Regions from separate parts of the Stenotrophomonas bentonitica genome, predicted to be linked through region 1. Evidence: predicted binding sites of a transcription regulator. Region 1 holds the regulator's gene; each other region holds the start of a gene.

Region 1 (5,238 bases):
TCACGCGCGCCAGCGGCAGCGCATACACGTCTTCGCCCGCCTGCACCAGCAGGGTCGGCAGGATCGCCAGGGTCAGCGGCACCCGGATCAGGAAGCGGCTGCCGCGACCGAGTTCGGACTGGATCTGGATCTGGCCGCTCAGTTCGCGGATGCGCGACTGCACCACGTCCATGCCGACGCCACGGCCGGAGATATCGGTGACTTCCTGCTTGGTGGAGAAGCCGGGCAGGAACACGAGGTGCAGGCATTCCTCGCTGCTCAGTCGGGCCGCTGCTTCGGGGTCGATCAACCCCTTCTCGCGGGCCTTGGCGCGCAGGCGCTCCGGGTCGATGCCGGCGCCGTCGTCCTGCACTTCAATGCTGACGTAGTCGCCTTCCTGCTGCGCCGACAGCCGCACGTTGCCGCTGCGGGGCTTGCCCTGTGCTTCGCGCAGTTCGGGCATTTCGATGCCGTGGTCGATCGCGTTGCGCACCAGGTGCACCAGCGGGTCGGCCAGCGCTTCGACCAGGTTGCGGTCCAGCTCGGTTTCCGCGCCGATCAGCTCCAGCTCCACTTCCTTCTTGAGGTTCCGGGCGACGTCGCGGGCGACCTTGGGGAAGCGCGAGAACACCTTACCCACCGGCTGCATGCGGGTGCGCATCACCGCCGACTGCAGGCGCGCGGTGGCGATGTCCAGGGTCGACACCGCACGGTCCAGCTCTTCGTCATGCAGGCGCGCGCGCAGGGTCTTGAGCCGGTTGCGCGAGAGCACCAGTTCGCCGATCAGGTTGACGATGGCATCCAGGCGCTTGGTGTCCACGCGCACGGTGTGCTCGGCTTCGGCCACCGGCTTGTTGGCAGCCGGCTTGGCCGGGGCCGGGGCGGCGACCGGGCGCGGCGCGGGCGCCGGTGCGGGAACAGCCGCCTGCACTGTGCCGGGGGCGGCGCCACCGTGCAGCTGGTCGAGCAGTGCTTCGAATTCGTCTTCGCCGATCAGTCCGTCGTCGACCTTTTTCGTGGGCGTCACGGCGGTCGGCGCGGCGCCACCGTGCAGGGTGTCCAGCAGCGCTTCGAACTCGTCGTCGGTGATCAGGTCACCGTTGGCCGGCACCGCGGCCGCCACCGGCGCAGGCACGGCCGGACCGTTGACGTCGAACTGCGAGATCAATTCCGGCGGCGCATAGCCCGGCTCGGTACCGGCCGACACCGAATCCAGCATCGACTGCAGGTAGTCCAGCGACTGCTGGCCGGCATCGAAGTGGTGCGCCTGCAGCACCGCCTGCCCGGAGCGGGCCATGCCCAGGGTCTCTTCCGCGGCGTGGCACAGTTCCACCATCGCCTGGATGCCGAGGAAGCCGGCACCGCCCTTGAGCGTGTGGAAGCCGCGGAACACCGCGTTGAGCTGGTCGCTGTCCTGGGGCGACTGCTCCAGCGACACCAGCTGTTCGCCGAGGCGATCCAGGATTTCCTGGGCCTCGAGGATGAAGTCGGCGGCAATGTCGTCTGGAACAGCACTCATGTTTTCAAAGCCCCAAATCGGAAAGCAGGTCGTCGGCGTCGACCTGCGACACCTGGTGGCGGTCCAACCCGGTCACGGCCGGGCCGGCCAGGCCGTTGTCGCGCTTGCTGGTGGTCTCGTCCGGCGGCGGCAGGCCGAGCGCGCCGAAGCCTTCGTGCACGCGGCGCACGATGCCGACCACGCGGCGGATGATCTGCCCGGTGAGATCCTGGTAGCTCTGGGTGAGCGCGATCTCGGTGAGGTTGTGGCGGATCCGTTCCAGCTGCACGTCCTGGTCCGGGCTCAGCCCGTTGGCGCGCAGCTGCTCGGTCAGCGCCCGGCATTCTTCGGCCAGGTCCAGGGTGCGGTGGGTGGCCTGTTCGGTCATCGCCACCACGTGGTCCAGGCGCGCGCAGGCGTCGTCCAGCTCGCCGGCTTCGCTGGGCAGGGTGGGCAGTTCGCCCAGTGCCTGGCCCAGTTCGCGGGCCAGCCGGTTCAGACCGGCCATCATCGGCTGGGTGCGCAGCGCGGCCAGGGCGTCGATTTCCCGGCGCCAGCCGGCTTCGTCGCCACTTTCCAGCGCGGCAAGGGCGTCCTGCAGGCGCTGCACCAGCGCCGATTTGTCGCGAAGGGTTTCCATCAGGCGCTCGCCGCCAGGCGCTCGAAGATCTTGCCGAGCTTTTCTTCCAGGGTCTGTGCGGTGAACGGCTTGATGATGTAGCCGTTCACGCCGGACTGCGCGGCTTCGATGATCTGCTCGCGCTTGGCTTCGGCGGTGACCATCAGCACCGGCAGGGTCTTGAGCTTGGCGTCGGCGCGGATCGCCTTGAGCAGGTCGATGCCGGTCATCACCGGCATGTTCCAGTCGGTGACCACGAAATCGAACGGCTGGCTCTGCAGCAGGGCCAGCGCGGCATGCCCGTCCTCGGCTTCGGCCGTATTGGTGAAGCCCAGATCGCCCAGCAGGTTCTTGACGATACGACGCATGGTCGAGAAGTCGTCGACGATCAGGATACGCATGTTCTTGTTCAAAGCACTTTCCTCGGTCTCAGTTGTTCTCGAGGCCGGCGTCGGCCGCCTCGAAGATCTTCAGTCGGCCACGCAGGCGCAGCACTGCCTGGCCATGGATCTGGCAGACGCGCGACTCGCTGACCCCGAGCACCGCGCCGATCTCTTTCAGGTTCAGTTCCTGCTCGTAGTACAGCGACAGCACCAGCTGTTCGCGCTCGGGCAGCAGGCCGATCGCGTTGCCCAGCTCGCGGCCGAACTCGCCGCGCTCCAGCACCTGCTGCGGGGTCGGGCCGCCCTGGGCCACGGTGTCCAGCTCGCCCTGGTCTTCGATCCGCGACTCCAGGCTCAGCACCTGGCCGCGCGCGGCGTCTTCCATCAGGCGCAGGTAATCCGGCAGCGGCATGTCCATCGCGGCGGCCACTTCGGTGGCGCTGGCTGCGCGGCCGGTGCTCTGCTCCAGGCGGCGGATGGTGGAGGCGGCGTCGCGCGCACGGCGGTGCACCGAACGCGGCACCCAGTCGCCACGGCGGATCTCGTCGATCATCGACCCGCGGATGCGGATCGAGGCGTAGGTTTCGAACGAGGCGCCCTGGTCGGCGTCGTAGCTGCGCGAGGCCTCGATCAGGCCCATCATGCCGGCCTGGATCAGGTCGTCCACTTCAACGCTGGCCGGCAGGCGCGCGGCCAGGTGGTGGGCAATGCGCCGGACCAGGTCCGAGTGCTGGGCAATGCACTCGTTGGCGGCGGCGCGTTGCACCTCCTTGTAGTGTGCGGCGCCTTTCATGCGGCCACCCCGCGTTGCTTGAGGATGCGTTCCAGGAAGAACTCGACCCCGCCACGCGGTTCGGTGGGGGCCTGCCAGCGGGCGGTGCGGCGGGCGATCTCGGCCATCGCCTGCGCGGCCGGGCTGGACGGGTAGGCCTTCACCACCGGCTGCTGGCGCTGCACCGACAGGCGCAGCCAGTCGTCCTGCGGCACGCAGCCCAGGTAGTTGAGCGAGACGTCGGCCAGGAACTTCTCGCAGACCCGGCTCAGCTTTTCGTACAGCACGCGGCCCTCATTCGGGTCGCGCACCATGTTGGCCACGACCTGGATGCGGTCCACGCCGCGCTCGCGCGAGAGCACCTTGATCAGTGCGTAGGCGTCGGTGATCGAGGCCGGTTCGTCACAGACCACCACCACGGTGTCCTGCGCGGCCTGGCAGAAGGTCAGCACGCCGTCGGTGATGCCGGCGGCGGTGTCGACCACCATGAAGTCCAGTTCGCGTTCCAGTTCGGAGAACACGTTGACCAGGCCCACGTGCTCGGCCGGCTGCAGTTCGGCCATGTGCCGGCGACCGGACGCGGCCGGGACCACCAGCACGCCGTTGGGGCCTTCCAGGATCACCTCGTCCAGCGTGCAGCGCCCGGCGACCAGGTCGGCCAGGGTCAGCTTGGGCTGCAGGCCCAGGATCACGTCGATGTTGGCCAGGCCCAGGTCGGCGTCCAGCAGCAGCGTGCGCTTGCCCATGCCGGCCAGCGCCACGGCCAGGTTGGCCGAGACATTGGTCTTGCCCACGCCGCCCTTGCCGCCGGTGACGGCGATGGTGCGCACCGGGCCCAGCGGCTGGCTGCGGGTAGCCGACAGCGGGAAGGTCCTGGTCAGGTTTTCGTACTCACGCGACGGCATGGTTCAACTCCGGGTTGCAGGGCATATCGGCCGCGCGGCGCAAATCTTCAAGGCGAAGTACAAGATTGGCGGCACTGGCCCGGTGCAGGTCTTCGGGAACGTCCTGGCCGTCGGTGACCCAGGTGATCGGCAGGCGGTGGTCGACCGCCACCGACAGGGCGGTACCGAAGCGGCCGGTCTCGTCCAGCTTGCTCAGCACCACGCCCTGCGGGTTGGCGGCGCTGAAGCGGCGGACCACTTCGTCCATGTCGCCGAAGCTGGTGTTGGCCGGCAGCACCAGCAGGGTGCGGATCTGCTCGGAGGCGCGCAGCCACTGCAGCTGCGCGGCCAGGGCGCGGTCGCGCGGGCCCAGCCCGGCGGTGTCGATCAGCACCAGCTTGTAGTCCTTCAGGCGCTCCAGCAGCTGGGCCAGGTCGCTGCCGCTGTTGGCTTCGTGGACCGCGATGCCGAGCTGGCGGCCGAAGCCGTACAGCTGTTCGCGGGCGCCGATGCGGGCGGTGTCGGTGGTGACCAGGGCCACGTCGCGGGCGGCATGCGCTTCGGCGAAGCGCGAGGCCAGCTTGGCGATGGTGGTGGTCTTGCCGGCACCGGTCGGGCCGACCAGGGCGATCACGCCGCCGGCCTCGAGCGGGTCGACCGGGGCGATCGGCAGCTTCTTGGAGAGCAGGCCCAGCATCAGGCCGCGGCCACGGTGGGCTTCGGTGTCGAGCGGGATCTGCAGGGCGACGTCGCGGCAGATGCCGGCGTCGAAGCCGTACTCGTCCATCAGGTCGAGCGCGGCGGCACGCACCGGCGAGCCGCGCAGGCGTTCGTCGGTGAACCGGTTCATTTCGCGCTCGATCACGTGGCGCATGCCGGCCACTTCATGGCGCAGCTGGCGCAGTTCCTCGTCGTCGCGGACCAGGGTGACCGGCGCCGGCGCCGGGGCGTCAGCCGGTGCAGCGGCAGCCGGTTCCGGGGCGGGCGCCACGACGGCTTCGGCGACTTCGGCGGGGGCCGTCGGTTCGTTGGCGGCCTGCATCGGCGGCAGTGCCGGGGCGGCGATCATCATCGGCGCGGCCGGGACGACCGGTGCGACCGGC
Region 2 (5,238 bases), 2.1 Mb from region 1:
GCGGGCCCGTCTCCTAGGCCCGTACCGCAGCCAGTACCCCAACCCGCTCCGGTTCCGCACCGGCCAGATCGTCGAACTGGGTGTTCGTGACGAGGAATGGCCGGCGTTTGCCTGGGTACGCACCGATGACGGGCGTGCCGGCTGGGCACCGGTGGCGTGGTTGCAGCGGTTGGACGACGGTCGCGCAGAGGCCCTGCGCGACTACGACGCCCGCGAACTGGACGTGGACAGCGGCGAAATGGTCAAACTGCATCATGAACACGGCGGCTGGTGGTGGTCCGAACGCGCGAACGGCGCGACGGGCTGGCTGCCGGCCCGCGATCTCGAACTGCTGGAAGAGAACTGCACATGAGTGAGAACAAGAATTTCCACCTGCCCGACCTCGGCGAAGGCCTGCCGGACGCCACCATCGTCGAGTGGTTCGTCAAGGAAGGCGACGTGATCAAGCTGGACGAGCCGCTGGTCTCGATGGAGACCGCCAAGGCCGTGGTTGAAGTGCCCTCGCCGTTCTCCGGCAAGGTACTGAAGCTGGCCGGCGGTGCCGGCGACATCATTCCCACCGGCAGCGTGCTGGCCCAGTTCGAACTGGACCCGAACCTGCCGCAGCGCGCCGATGGCCAGGACACCGGCCACAGCCACGGCCACGCGGCCGCGGCGCCGACCCCGAGTACCGGCCAGACTGCTCCGGCCCAGCCGGCCAAGGTGGTGGCTTCGGACGACGGCGGCGAGATCGCCAAGCCGGGCGCCGAGCGCGAAGACGAAGGCACCGTGGTCGGTGCGATGCAGAGCTCCAATGCCGTGCATGCCGAACAGGCTGTGGCGGTAGGCGGGGTCAAGGCCGTGCCGGCGGTGCGCGCCACCGCGCGCAAGCTGGGCGTGGACCTGACCCGCGTGCGCGCCACCGGCGCCGACGGCGCGGTGACCATGGCCGACGTCAAGCAGGCCGCTGCCGATGGCAGCGCCAAGGTCGGTGCCGCACCGGCGCCTGCCGCGGCTGCCCCGGTGGCGGCTGCCGCGCCGGTCGCACGCGCCGCTGAAGCCCGCGCACCGTTGTCGGCCGCCGGCAAGCCGATGCGCACCCAGCCGCCGGGCGTGGTCGCCAAGGGCCAGCCGGAACAGCTGAAGGGCGTGCGCCGCAACATGGCGCGGGTGATGGCCGACGCGCACAGCAAGGTCGTGCCGACCACGCTGAACGACGACGCCGACATCCATGCCTGGGCCCCGGGCAACGACATGACCGCCCGCCTGGTGCGTGCGATCGTGGTCGGTTGCCAGAAGGTCCCGGCGCTGAATGCCTGGTTCGACGGCGACGCCCTGACCCGCACCCTGCACGCGCACGTGGACGTGGGCATCGCGGTGGACACCGACGACGGCCTGTTCGTACCGGCCCTGCGCAACGCCGACGTGCTGGATGCACGCGGCATCCGCGAAGGCGTGAACCGCCTGCGTGAGCAGGTCGAAGCGCGCTCGATCGCGGCCTCGGAGCTGAGCGGCTATACCATTTCGCTCTCCAACTTCGGCATGTTCGCCGGCCGCTATGCCACCCCGGTGGTGGTACCGCCGTGCGTGGCCATCGTCGCCGCCGGCCGTGCCCGCCACCAGATGACCCCGGTCATGGGCGGCGTGGAAGCGCACAAGGTGATCCCGCTGTCGGTCACGTTCGACCACCGCGCCGCCACCGGTGGCGAAGCCGCCCGCTTCCTGCGCGCGATGCTGGACGACCTGGCCCTGGCCAACTGACCGGCGCCAGGTGAGGAAGTGACGACGGCCACCGCAGGGTGGCCGTCGTCGTTTGAGGGGGTTCAAGCCGGGCCCCGCCGCGCCGATACTGTTCCAACCTCACCCTGTCCCAAGACCGCCGCATGAAGGACCCGCAGGACGCCCTCCCCAGCCCCGGCCCCGGCACTGCCGTGGGGCGGCTGCTGTCGCGCCGCCTGGGCGCGGCCAAGGCGGCCGGGGACACGGTGGAGACGCCTGTCACCACGGGCGGCAGCAGCGCCCAGCTGCAACGCCTGTTCGCCGGCGCCGAGCAGCCCGAGCCGCTGCTGGCGGCGTTCGCCGAAGGCATGGCCACGCTGCCCGGTGAGCTGGGCGACATGGGCCAGCGCCTGCAGTCGGCCCAGCGCAGCGCCGACTGGGTCAGCTACGGCCGCGCCATGCGCCAGCTGATCGACAAGTACATCCGCACCATCGAGCAGGACAGCCCTGACGGCCCGCCCGACAGCCTGCGCCTGCGCGAGCTGCTGCGCATGACCCTGGGCGTGACCGTGGCCAGCCTGCTGCAGAACATGCCCGAGCTGAAGGATGAGCCGGTGCAGCTGGCCGCCGAGCTGCGCCACTGGCACCCCGGCCAGCCGCTGCAGCCACTGGAACTGCGCCTGCGCGAGCTCACCCACCAGATCGGCGTGCGCAGCGACGGTTGGCAGGAACAGCAGGAACTGCTGCTGAGCCTGTTCGACCTGCTGCTGGACAACATCGGCGAACTGCTCGACGACAGCAGCTGGCTGCATGGCCAGCTGCATGCCGTGCGTGCGCTGATCGGCGGCCCGCTGGACCGCGACTCGGTCGAGCAGGCGCGCTCCAACCTGCGCGAAGTGATCTACAAGCAGGGCCTGCTCAAGCAGGGCATCGTCGACTCCAAGGCCGCCATGAAGAGCCTGATGGGCGACTTCATCGAACAGCTGGACGGCATGGCGGTCAGCACCGGCGAGTACCACGACCGCATCAGCAGCTATGCGCTGGCGTTGAAGGAGGCGCGCAGCATCGCCGACCTCAACCAGCTGCTGCAGGACGTACTGCAGGACACCGGCCGCGTGCAGGAGCAGGCGCTGCAGGCGCGCGACCACCTGGGCAACGCGCGTCGCGACGTGGAACAGGCCGAAGCGCGCATTGCCGAGCTCGAACAGGAACTGCGCGACGTCTCCGGGCTGGTGCGTACCGACCCGCTGACGGGGGCATTGAACCGGCGCGGCTTCGACGAGCTGCTGGAGCGCGAACTGGCCCGCGCCGAACGCCACGGCCACCCGCTTGCGCTGGCGCTGCTGGACCTGGACGACTTCCATCAGACCAACAGCGACCACGGCCATCCCGGCGGCGACGCGATCCTGCGCCACCTGGTCACCGTGTGCCAGCTGCTGCTGCGCAGCTCGGACACCATCGCGCGCATCGGTGGCGATGAATTCGTACTGCTGATGCCGGAAACCCCGGGCGCCGACAGCATGTCCACTTTGCAGCGGCTGCAGCGCTCGCTGGCGCAGCGGCCATTGCAGCTGGACGGCCAGCGCGTACCGGTACATTTCAGCGCCGGCCTGAGCCAGTGGCAGCCCGGTGAAAGTGCCGACGCGCTGCTGAAGCGGGCCGATGCGGCGTTGTATGCCGCCAAGCGCGTAGGCAAGAACCGCGTACAAGCCGGCTGACGGCCGGCTGCGGTAGAGCCACGCCCTGCGTGGCTACGCCATGTCCGACACCGCGACAGCCACGCAGGGCGTGGCTCTACCGGGCAATGCGCACCCCGCGTAGCGACACGCCACGCGTGTCCCAAGCGGTGCAGGATTCAATGCGCGGTCTTGCCGCGCGCCTTCTGTATCCCCATCACCACCGCCAGCACCACTGCACCGGCAATCACGCCGACCACCACGTTGCCCAGCGCGCTCACCAGCCACCCCCACTGGCCATCCCCGCCCAGGCCCTGCACGAAGTGATGCAGCGCCGGTACGTTGTGCACCAGGATCCCGCCACCGACCAGGAACATCGCGGCCGTACCGGCCACCGACAGGAATTTCATCAACCACGGCGCCGACACCAGCAGGCCGCGACCGAACGCCGCCAGCGCGCCACCCTTGCGCGACAGGTACAGGCCCGCGTCATCCAGCTTCACGATGCCCGCCACCAGCCCATACACGAACACCGTCATGCCCAGCGCAATCACCACCAGCGCGGTCACCTGGTTCAGGAACGGCGCGGCCGATACCACGCCCAGCGACAACACGATGATCTCGGCAGACAGGATGAAGTCGGTGCGCACCGCGCCTTTGATCTTGTCCTTCTCCCACGCCACCATGTCGACCTTCTCATCGGCCAGCGCCGCAACCCGCTCGGCCTTCTTCTGCGCGTCCTCTTCCTTCGAATGCAGGAAGCGGTGTGCCAGTTTCTCCACGCCCTCGTAGCAGAGGAACGCGCCGCCGATCATCATCAGCGGCACCACGATCGGAATCGGATAGCCCTTGGCCTTCAGCCAGGTTTCCAGCGCGCTGATCGCCAGCGCCGCCGGGACCAGGATCGCCTTGTTCACCAGCGAGCCCTTGGCCACCGCCCATACCACCGGCAGCTCGCGGTTGGCGCTGACCCCGGTGACCTGCTGCGCGTTCAGCGCCAGGTCGTCGCCCAGCACGCCGGCGGTCTTCTTCGCCGCCACCTTGGTCAGGATGGAGACGTCATCCAGAAGGGCGGCAATATCGTCGAGCAACGCAAACAGGCTGGCACCGGCCATGGTCATCCAGGAATCGAAGGGTGGCAGCGATTCTGCCCGATACGGCCGCATTCGTGGAAGATCGCCGGCATTCACCGGCCCACTACTTCCAGGCGGCGACACTTCGGGTCCGTATCGCCCCCGGAGCCCTGCTTGACTACCACGCCCCTCGTCCCCGGCTCGCCCTCGCTGGTCAAAGGCATGAACCGCCGCAGCCAGATCCTGCGCCTGTTGCTGCGCTACCGGAATTCGGGCGTGTTTTCGGGCATGAACCTGGATTCACGCGCTGTCCACGACCTGCCCCCGGAGGGCAACCCGGAGCAGTTCGTCACCGACCTGGAGTCGCTGGGCCCGACCTTCGTCAAGCTCGGCCAGATGTTGTCCACGCGGCCTGACATGGTGCCCGCCGAGTACGTCGTGGCACTGGAGCGTATGCAGGAGAAGGTGGCACCGATCCCGGTCGAGCGGGTCTACGGCATCATCGAGCAGGAACTGGGCGCGTCGGTGACCAAGCTGTTCGCCAGCTTCGACCCGGTGCCGCTGGGCTGCGCCTCCATCGCCCAGGTGCACCGCGCGCAGCTGCATGACGGCCGCGAGGTCGCGGTGAAGGTGCAGAAGCCGGAAGTGGCCGCACAGCTGCGTTCGGACCTGGAGGTACTGCGCAGCTTCGCGCTGGCCGCCGACCACCTGACCCAGGTAGGCCGCCGGGTGCGCCTGCGCGACTGGCTCAACGAATTCGCCAAGACCCTGATGCAGGAGCTGGACTACCA
Region 3 (5,238 bases), 1.9 Mb from region 1:
GCTCGCCAGCCGCGCCGGACTGGTGCTGTTGGATGCATGTATTGAAGTGGCGGTGACCTTCTCGCGTGACCCGATCGACGGGCTGTACCTGCTGTCGGCCGAGGTGGAGGCCTACCTGCCCGGGCTGGAATGCAGCGTGGCCGCCGAGCTGGTCCGCAACACCGAACGCGTCTGCCCCTACGCAAAGATGTTCCGCAACGGCATCACCCACGTGGTGAGCGTGGTGCCCACCGCAGCGCCATGAGCGCCGCTTCCCCTACTGGAGAGAACCCTCATGCACGCCGGTCGTTCATACACCCTTACCGAATTCCTGGTCTGGACCCGTCGCCCGCTGTACCTGCTGATCCTTTGGAATGCAGCGCTGGTGGCGCTGTACCAGGTCGTCGGCCTGCACTGGCTGACCCTGCCGTGGAATGTGATCTTCATGCTCGGCACCAGCGTGGCGCTGATTGCCGGTTTCAAGAACACACAGACCTACAACCGGTTATGGGAAGCACAGCAGGTATGGGCTTCGATCACCGCGGCAAGCCGCCTGTGGGGCACGATGAGCCGCGACTACGTGGCCCATCCCGAACACACCCGGCGACTGGTGTACCGGCACCTGGCCTGGCTGACCGCGCTGCGCTACCAGATGCGCGAGAGCAAGCCGTGGGAAACCCAGAAGCTGACGCCGAACATGGAGTATCGCAAGCATTACGATGTGCCGGAAAAGGCACGCACGCTGGACGCGGAATTGACCAAGTACGTGACCCCGGACGAGCGCGCGCGCATCCTGGGCGCGACCAGCAGGGCCACTGAGGCGCTGTCGCTGCAGGGCGCCGCGCTGCGCCAACTGCTCGACGACGGACAGATTTCGCAGGCCAGCTTCGCAGAGCTGCAGCGCGTGCTGCGTGACCTGCACGACCAGCAATCGCGCAGCGAGCGCATCAAGAACTACCCGTACCCACGCCAGTACGCGGTGATCAACGTGATCTTCGTGCGCATCCTGTGCCTGCTGCTGCCGCTGGGAATGATCGACCTGATAGCGCCGATGAACGACACCGTAGGCGGTGCGATGGCCGGGCACATGGTGTGGCTGGCGATCCCGCTGGGCGCGCTGGTGTCGTGGATGTACGCCGCGCTGGACCAGGTCGGTGAGAACAGTGCCAACCCGTTCGAGGGCGGTGCAAACGACATTCCGATCTCGCAGCTGTGCAGCACGGTGGAAAGCGACCTGCGGCAGATGCTGGATGAGCGCGATGTCCCGGTGCAGCAGGCACCGGCCAGCGCCATCGTGATGTAACCCACAAGGACCGCGTACATGAAGATCGTCGTCATCGGGGGCCACGGGCTGATCGGCAGCCGGGTGGTGGAACATCTGGCCGCCCAGGGACATCAAGCGTTGGCCGCGTCGCGCCGCACCGGCGTGGACGTGGTGACCGGCGAGGGACTGGCCGCCGCACTGCAGGGTGCGCAGGTCGTGGTGGACGCCGCCAATGCGCCGATCTTCGACGCCCCGCAGGTCGGCGACTTCTTCCAGCGGGCCACCACCCAGCTGTTGGCGGCTTGCGAACGCGCCGGTGTGCACCATCTGGTGGCCCTCTCCATCGTTGGTACGCCCTACCTGCAGGACAGCCCCTACTTCCGCGCCAAGGCGGTGCAGGAAGGCCTGATACGGCAATCCGCACTGCGCTCCACGCTGGTGCGCGCGACGCAATGCCATGAATTCATGGCCCAGCTGGTAGCCCCGTTGGCCCAGCGCCGGGCCCTGCACCTGTCGCCCGCCAAGGTCCAGCCGGTGGCCGCCGACGATCTCGCAGCACTGGTGGCCCAGGTGGCGACGGCCGCGCCCACCCGGCGCATGGTGCAGATCGCCGGTCCCGAGTGCCACCGCCTGTTCGAGCTGGTGGAGTGGGTGATGTACTTCAACCAGGACGACCGCCCGGTCGTGGAAGACCCCGATGCGCGCTACTACGGCGCCCGGCTGAAGGACACCACCCTCACTCCGGAACCGGGCGCGCTGCTGGGCAGCACCCGCTTCGCCGACTGGCTGGACAGCCACACGCGCGGTCCGCTGCCGCTGGTGCACCTGCCGTTGCCTTGATCCGGCTGAAGGGCTCGGTTCGTCATCTTCCCGTCGTCTACGCACGTTACAACGGCTGCGTAGTTTGACGGCGCTCAAGGTTCTGCATCAACAACCCTAAAGTTCCGCCAGACCTGGCCGATACCGATGCGTCATTCCGCCTGGAGTACGCGATGTCGGCCTTCCCCCGCCGCCTTTGGTTGTCCCTCACCCGACGCGGTGAGTCCGTTCCTGTCCGGCATGCGCTGCGCGACGGGCTGGTTGCACTGCGCCGGCTGAGCGTGGCGCGCAAGCTGAAGATCAGCCTGGTCGCCTGCGTATCGGGCCTGTTGCTGGTGGCCATCGTATACGCGTGGACACGGTACAACAGCGAGCGTGCCGCCGACACGTTCGACAGGCACCAGCAGGTCACCGGGCTGGTAGCGGCCCTGGGCACCCAGGTCGCAGACGCACGCCGCCTGCAGACCCGCTATGCGACCAGCTTCGATGACGCCGACCGCCAGGCGCTGCAGCAGGCCCGGCAGGAACTGCAGGATTCGCTGGCCGCACTGCAGCGCGCCGCCGCAGGCAATGGCAAGGCGGAGGCGTTGCAGGCACTGGCCGCACGCATCGCCGAGTTTGCCGACGGCATCACCGCGCTGAACGCACGCGTGGATGAAATGGGGCGTGGCGACGAGAACCTGCGCGCGCAGGTCGAGGCCGCCGCGACTGCAATGGAGGATGCCCTGGCCACGGTGCAGCGCCCGGCGCTGGACGCGCAATGGCAGACGATCCGTCGGCAGGAAGCGCTTCTGCTGCTTACCGGCGATTCCGCCCACACCGACCGGGCCAGCGAGGCCAAGCTTCCCTTCGAGCTGGCGGTGGCCGCGCCGGGCCTGCGTGCAGACGCGCAGGACGCGCTGCGCGCGGCGATGGACGCCTACCAGGGTGCGTTGCTGGGCTACACGGCCGCCCGGGTCGGCCTGGACATAGAGGCGCAATCGCTGGCCGACACCGCCGCGCAGATCGCGCCCAGCCTGGAACAGGTCCAGCAGGCGCAGGCCGCGTCGCTGGAGGCGGCGCGCGGTCGCCTGCAGAGCCAGGCACGGACCATGACGGTCGCGTTCGCGGTGACCCTGCTGCTGGTTGCACTGCTGCTGGTCGCCACCCTGCTGCTCACCCTGCAGGCGGTGCAGCGCCCGATCGCCGACACCCTGCGTTTCGCCGAAGACATCGCCGAAGACCGGCTGGACACGATGCTGTTCGTGCGTAATCCGCACGACGAGTTCGGGCAGCTGGCGCAGCGGCTGCTGCACATGCAGGGCCGGCTGCGCAGCCGGATCGAGGCCGAGCGCGCGGCCGCGCGCGACAACACCCGCGCCCGCCAGGCGCTGGACAGTGCCCAGACCGGGTTGATGGTGCTCGACCCGGACGGCAGCATCGGCTTCCTCAACCGCGCGCTGTGCAGCGCACTGGGTTGCACGCCGGAACAGTGGCGCGGTGAGCCCGCGCATCGGCTGCACCCGGTGTTCGGCAACGTGGCCGCGCAACTGCAGCGTGGCAAGGGCAGCGCCCATGAGGTCGAGCAGGGCGGTGTCCGCTACCAGCTGGTGCTCAATCCGATCCTGGACGAGGGCCAGCTGCTCGGCGCTGCGGTGGAATGGCGCAGCCGCGCGCTGGAGACCACGGTGGAAACCGAGGTGGCCGCGCTGGTGGACGCTGCCGCACATGGCGAGCTGGACGCGCGCATCGCGGTGCATGACAAGCAGGGTTTCGTGCTGACCCTGGCGGTCAGCATCAACCGGCTGCTGGACACCTTCCAGGGCAACCTGGCCGGGCTGCAGGCGCTGCTGTCGGGGCTCGCGCGTGGCGACCTCGGCCTGCGCATGCAGGGCGACTTCCAGGGCGTGTTCGCACAGATGCGCGACGACGCCAACGCCAGCGTGCAGCAGCTTTCCGACATCGTGGTGCGCATCCAGCAGGCCACGGGCGCGATCCATGGCGCGGCCGACGAGATCGTCGCGGGCAACCGCGACCTGGCCGAGCGTACCGAGCGCCAGGCTGCGCACCTGGAAGAGACCGCCTCGTCGATGGAAGAACTCACCGCCACCGTGCGCCAGAACGCCGATTCCGCGCTGCAGGCCAACCGGCTTGCGGTGGGCGCCGCGGACATCGCAGTGGAAGGCGGCAGCGCGGTCGCGCAGGTGGTGGCGACCATGCACGACATCGCCGCCTCGTCGCGCCGGATCGGCGACATCACCGGGGTGATCGATGGCATTGCCTTCCAGACCAACATCCTGGCGCTCAACGCGGCGGTGGAAGCCGCACGTGCCGGTGAACAGGGGCGCAGCTTCGCAGTGGTGGCCGGCGAAGTGCGGCTGCTGGCGCAGCGCAGTGCCGACGCCGCGCGCCAGATCAAGACCCTGATCGAAGCGTCGGTGGATAACGTGAATGCGGGCACCCGCCAGGTCGACCAGGCCGGTGCGACCATGACCCGCATCGTCAGCAGCGTGGAGCAGGTCACTGCGATCACCGCCAGCATTTCCGCCGCCTCCCAGCAGCAGAGCGAGGGGATCGAGCAGGTTGGCAAGACCCTGCTGCAGATGGACGGCAGTACCCAGCAGAATGCCGCGATGGTGGAGGAGGCCAGTGCATCGGCGCAGGCCATGCAGCGGCAGGCCGGGCAGTTGTCCGAAGCGGTGGCCGCGTTCGTGCTGGAACGGCCGGCGGCGCCCGTCACCAGGCGCATGCGCGCGGTGGGTATGCTGGATGCATGAGCACCCGAAAGAAGCCCGTTCCACCCCGCGCTGCCGCTGACGCATTCGTGCGCGTTCGCGGTGCCCGCGAACACAACCTGAAGAACGTCGACGTGGACATTCCACGCGATGCGCTGGTGGTGTTCTCCGGCATCTCCGGTTCCGGCAAGTCGTCGCTGGCCTTCGGCACGCTGTACGCCGAGGCGCAGCGGCGCTACCTGGAGTCGCTGTCGCCGTACGCGCGGCGGTTGATCGACCAGGTCGGCGTGCCCGACGTGGACGCGATCGAAGGCCTGCCCCCGGCGGTGGCGCTGCAGCAGCAGCGCGGCACCGCCAGCGTGCGGTCCAGCGTGGGCAGCGTGACCACGCTGTCCAGCCTGCTGCGCATGCTGTACTCGCGTGCCGGTACGTATCCGGCGAAGCAGCCGATGCTGTACGCCG

The links. Region 1 encodes FliA, which starts transcription of late flagellar genes. Its sites were predicted from a motif close to TAAAGTTTNNCNNNCNNNGGCCGATAA; they were not measured.
Region 2: a site for FliA is predicted at 1,803-1,829, ahead of HGB51_RS09945 (GGDEF domain-containing protein). Genes of this name have one in related genera too.
Region 3: a site for FliA is predicted at 2,181-2,207, ahead of HGB51_RS08745 (methyl-accepting chemotaxis protein). Genes of this name have one in related genera too.

Annotation. Positions count from the first base shown of each region.
Region 1 covers NZ_JAAZUH010000001.1:138,355-143,592, forward strand. Annotated here, with positions in the region: gene HGB51_RS00575 (chemotaxis protein CheA) at 1-1,498, opposite strand, end outside; gene HGB51_RS00580 (protein phosphatase CheZ) at 1,503-2,117, opposite strand; gene cheY (chemotaxis response regulator CheY) at 2,117-2,509, opposite strand; gene HGB51_RS00590 (RNA polymerase sigma factor FliA) at 2,526-3,272, opposite strand; gene HGB51_RS00595 (MinD/ParA family ATP-binding protein) at 3,269-4,156, opposite strand; gene flhF (flagellar biosynthesis GTPase FlhF) at 4,143-5,238, opposite strand, start outside.
Region 2 covers NZ_JAAZUH010000001.1:2,239,306-2,244,543, forward strand. Annotated here, with positions in the region: gene HGB51_RS09935 (SH3 domain-containing protein) at 1-352, shown strand, start outside; gene HGB51_RS09940 (dihydrolipoamide acetyltransferase family protein) at 349-1,740, shown strand; gene HGB51_RS09945 (GGDEF domain-containing protein) at 1,863-3,416, shown strand; gene HGB51_RS09950 (DUF808 domain-containing protein) at 3,554-4,489, opposite strand; gene HGB51_RS09955 (ABC1 kinase family protein) at 4,670-5,238, shown strand, end outside.
Region 3 covers NZ_JAAZUH010000001.1:1,990,536-1,995,773, reverse strand. Annotated here, with positions in the region: gene HGB51_RS08760 (Ohr family peroxiredoxin) at 1-244, shown strand, start outside; gene HGB51_RS08755 (bestrophin family protein) at 275-1,282, shown strand; gene HGB51_RS08750 (SDR family oxidoreductase) at 1,301-2,083, shown strand; gene HGB51_RS08745 (methyl-accepting chemotaxis protein) at 2,236-4,818, shown strand; gene HGB51_RS08740 (excinuclease ABC subunit UvrA) at 4,815-5,238, shown strand, end outside.